2 regions of the Sporosarcina sp. resist genome follow, and region 1 is predicted to be linked to the other one. Evidence: riboswitches for the same ligand, from Rfam matches in the RefSeq annotation. Region 1 holds a riboswitch; the other holds the start of a gene.

Region 1 (2,205 bases):
TTCTTCACGAGGAATATCGGCATGTGTTTGCGTTGCAGGGTAAGTGATGAAACTTTCCACTCCACCAAGACTTTCCGCAAATGTAATGAGCTGCAGATTTTCAAGGAATGGCCCGACCGATTCACTATCGTTCAGCCGAAATGATAGCATTCCACCTTTTCCTGGATAGAGAACGTCCGTAACAAGTGGTTCATCTTTCAAATAATTGACGATTATTTTCGCGTTTTCATCATGCTGTTTCATTCTTAAATGCAGTGTTTTCAGCCCTCTGATGATTAGCCAAGAATCGGAAGGGGAGAGGACTGCGCCGATAGCATTATGGTTGGCGGCAAGTTGTTCGCAAAGTTTTTCACCTTTTGCAACGACAAGTCCCGCGAGGACATCGTTATGTCCACCGATATATTTCGTTGCGCTGTGCATGACAATGTCAGCCCCGAATTCAATCGGTCTCTGGAAATAAGGCGTTAAAAATGTATTGTCAACAATCAACAGTAAATCATGCTTTTGAGCCAGTTCTGCATACTGCCGAATATCAAATTCTTGCATGAGTGGATTGGTCGGTGTTTCTATGAAGAGCGCTTTTGTCTTCGAAGTGATCAACTTTTCGGTCTCGTTCACATCGGCGAAACTCGTATACGTTGTACCGATTGAATAAACGTCGGAATACTGTTCGAGCAAGCGATATGTGCCACCGTAAATATCTTCTGGGACAATCAATTCATCTCCAGGACGGAACAGCGTTAAGATAAGCTGAATCGCCGCCATACCAGAACTGCATGCATACCCTGCATCACCGCTCTCTAAGTTTGCAATTCCATCTTCCAATATGGAGCGGGTTGGATTTTTTGTCCGTGTGTAGTCGTAGCCAGTCGATTGACCGAGCCCCTTATGTTTGTACGCAGTTGATAAATAAATCGGAGGGTTGACAGCGCCCGTCTTCGGATCACTGTTGTTGCCTAATTGGACTAGGATTGTATTCAAACTTTGTTTTGTCATTGTAGTCACCCTTTTCTTTTAGATTACAAAAGGGGACCCTCTATAAGAAGAGGGTCCCCGAAATATCGTAGACTATCTTCTTATCTTCTAGGGAAATGAACACCTAAAGGAATTAGCACCGTACCTGAACAGGCTGGTTGCTGAGACGTCATAGGGCCAATCCCTCGGTCTCTCTTGATAAGAATCAAATTATGGAATTATGTGAAAAGAACAATTTCAATAACTTTATCATGACATGGAAAATAAAACAAGAGCGAATTATTAAAATCTGTCTTTCAGCAGCTGCATCCGTTGATTGAATAGACTTGGATATGATAAAAAGCCAAGCAATACACTTGTCACTGCAGCGGTCGTCAATAATAGGAATATGATGAGCAATTGGAACTGAACCGCTTGGATGGGGTCCGCACCTGCGATGATTTGACCACTCATCATACCTGGAAGTTGAACCAAGCCCATTGTCTTCTGACTTTCGATTGTCGGGATCATGCTTGCCTTGATTGCGTTGATGAGTTGTCTATGAATGGCCTGTTTTGGCGTTCCACCGAGAGAAAGGATGAGTTCGGTTTCATCACGATGCGTTTCAATCTCAGCTGTGAACCGGTTAAGGAATAGGATTGATAGCACCATTGAGTTGCCAATCACCATGCCGCTAATTGAAATGATGTATTGTGCGGTTGGCGGTACGATTTGAAAGCCTAGTAGAATACTCTGGGTTAGTACTTCTACAAAAAGTAATGTGACCGCGATTTTCCAAGTGATTCCCTTGATTGCTTTTCCTTTCTTACGGGTGTTTTGTGTTGCCGCTGCAATCATTAATGTAACCATTAACAAAATGTACAATATGTTTTCAGAATCGAAGACAAATTTAAGAATATAGCCGACCATAAGCAATTGGATAATGGACCGAATTGTCGCAATGATTGTGTCTTTTTCCAAATCTAAACGTAGAGTCTTTGATAGTAGTAAAGGTATGATTACAAATATAAGTGTAATGGATAACGTAAGATAGCTCATTCTACGCCTCCTTGCACAAACTGCTTCACAAATTCATTTGTTGGTGATTTCAATAAGTCACTTTCGCCAGTTTCAATGACTTGACCATTCATTAGAACCCAAGTGTAATCTCCAATTGATAAGGCTTGTTCTAAATTATGTGTTATCCAGATGATGGTTGTGCCATACACCCGGTTAATCTTGACGATTAAT
Region 2 (2,205 bases), 890 kb from region 1:
TGACATCCAAGTCGGAGAAAAGCCGCCAAAGATGCAATTTTGGCGGCTGAAGCTTTCTATATGGTTTTTTCTTTTTTTTAGTAAAGAAGTGGCACTTGCTATAAGGTATCACATGATTAGATGTATAATCTTTGCTAAAAGTAAGAAAGGAACGTATTGTACATCGTCCAAGAGTGCCCGAAATTGCATCTTCGGGCACTTACACCCTTCATAGAATGTCATCTATTCTATTCTTCCAAAACAACTGCATTTTCCACTTGAATAGTGTAGGAACGCGACAGGCAACTATTCGCAATAGTATTACTAAAAAGAGTGTGGCTAGAAGTGACGGAGTCACTTCTAGCCACACTCGGACCCCTCAGTAAATCTGTCATGAATAGTTAGTCGAAAGCGGGCCGAAAATAATGCAGTGAAAATGAAGGTCATCAAGCCCTACTCACCAGTATTTTATGTAAATAAATGGTTAATCTACAGACCTGGTTTAATTGATACATTTGTCATTAACTAGTTATTCCCATTCATAAGGTGTTTCTTGATACACATAATAATTTAGCCAGTTGGAGAAGAGTAGATGCGTATGGGAACGCCATGTATTCAACGGCTCTTTGCTTGGATCATCATTCGGAAAATAATTTTCCGGGATATCAATACCGACTCCTTTTTGCAAATCACGTGCATATTCCTCCGCCAACGTATCCGCATCGTATTCCAAATGACCTGTGATCATAATATGTTTATTATCTTTAGAAATGACGATGAATGCCCCTGCATCCTCTGATTTAGCAAGCAAGTGTAGACGGGGATCATTTTTTATTTCCTCAGTTGAAACGGATGTATAACGTGAATGCGGTGCTTTAAATTCGTCATTAAAACCACGTGCAAGATTAATCGTTGGGTCGGATAGTCGATGCGTAAAAACGCCTGAGCATTTTTTCGGCAATTCAAATTTCCCGATTCCATAATGGTGATAGAGTGCTGCTTGGGCACCCCAACAAATATGTAAAACAGAGGTTACATTTTCTTTTGACCATTCCATAATCTCCGTTATTTCTTTCCAGTAATTAACGTCTTCAAATTCTAAATGCTCAATCGGGGCACCCGTAATAATCAGTCCATCGAAACGACGATGTTTCACATGTTCAAATGTTGTATAAAATGCGTTTAAATGCGTTTTACTAACGTTTTTAGAATCATGAGTTGCTGTGTTCAAAAATGTGACATTTACTTGTAGCGGTGTATTCCCTAATAGACGTAGCAGCTGCAACTCTGTTCTTTCTTTTTCAGGCATTAAGTTTAAAATGGCGATGTTCATAGGACGTATATCTTGGGACGTTGCGCGTTCTTCATCCATCACAAATATTTTTTCCTTCTTCAATAGTTCTCCTGCTGGTAATTGTTTCGGTACATTGATCGGCATGTGTCGTCTCTCCCTTTTCACTTTGGTTTGAATCAAATGATTCAATATAAAAAACCCTCTTTTCTATAAGACAAGAAAAGAGGGTTTAATTTGGGCACTCTGTTCTTATCTCTCAAGAAAAAATCTTGTTGGAGGTAGCACCTTCCTGACTAAGTCAGAGGTTGCTGAAGCTTCACAGGGCCATATCCCTCAGCTTCTCTTGATAAGAATATTCAATTATTTACTATTATACTATTAAAACTACTTTTGTAAACCGTCTTTTTTGACGATATTAATCAAAACAAACATTTTTATTTTAATTTTCACGTAAATTCAGCATGAAAATTGCTGAATAATATTTCTTTAAAAAGCCATATTAACGTGGCACTGAAAAAATGAAAGGAGTTGTTACTATGGGAAGAGATGACAATAAAACTGGCGGAAATAATGCACGGTCTTTACCACAAACGCCGAAAAACCAAAAAATAAAACCGGGCGACATGAATGAAGAAATAGCCCGCGAGTTTGCTGAACTCCGTTCCCTGAAACCAAAACGCGAACGAATGAACTCAAATGAAAAGAAGAGAAAATGATTACCTTTGTCATGAACAGTAACTAAAACACCCCCCGCACTGGTATCTTGGTGCGGGGCACTTTTTTCAGCCTAAGTCAGATACTTGCTTCAATTCTTTGGTAATCTGCTCGACCAAGTCAGGTCTTCCGTGAAATTGGGCCGGTGTATTTTGGAAAAGTTTTATTTTCCATCCATCCTTTTCTTTTACTGCAATCAGTGTTTGATGAGCATTCAA

The links. A riboswitch is a leader RNA that binds a small molecule or an ion and turns the genes downstream of it on or off. The one in region 1 is predicted to bind S-adenosylmethionine.
Region 2: it holds a riboswitch for S-adenosylmethionine, as region 1 does, so the genes downstream of both, metA (homoserine O-acetyltransferase MetA) here and H7992_RS02860 (methionine biosynthesis PLP-dependent protein) in region 1, are expected to answer to the same signal.

The regions. Positions count from the first base shown of each region.
Region 1 covers NZ_CP060287.1:576,207-578,411, forward strand. The annotation lists gene H7992_RS02860 (methionine biosynthesis PLP-dependent protein) at 1-996, opposite strand, end outside; SAM riboswitch class I at 1,074-1,180, opposite strand; gene fetB (ABC transporter permease) at 1,258-2,013, opposite strand; gene H7992_RS02870 (ABC transporter ATP-binding protein) at 2,010-2,205, opposite strand, start outside.
Region 2 covers NZ_CP060287.1:1,466,841-1,469,045, reverse strand. The annotation lists gene metA (homoserine O-acetyltransferase MetA) at 509-1,417, opposite strand; SAM riboswitch class I at 1,520-1,626, opposite strand; gene H7992_RS07410 (hypothetical protein) at 1,810-1,989, shown strand; gene H7992_RS07405 (SgcJ/EcaC family oxidoreductase) at 2,056-2,205, opposite strand, start outside.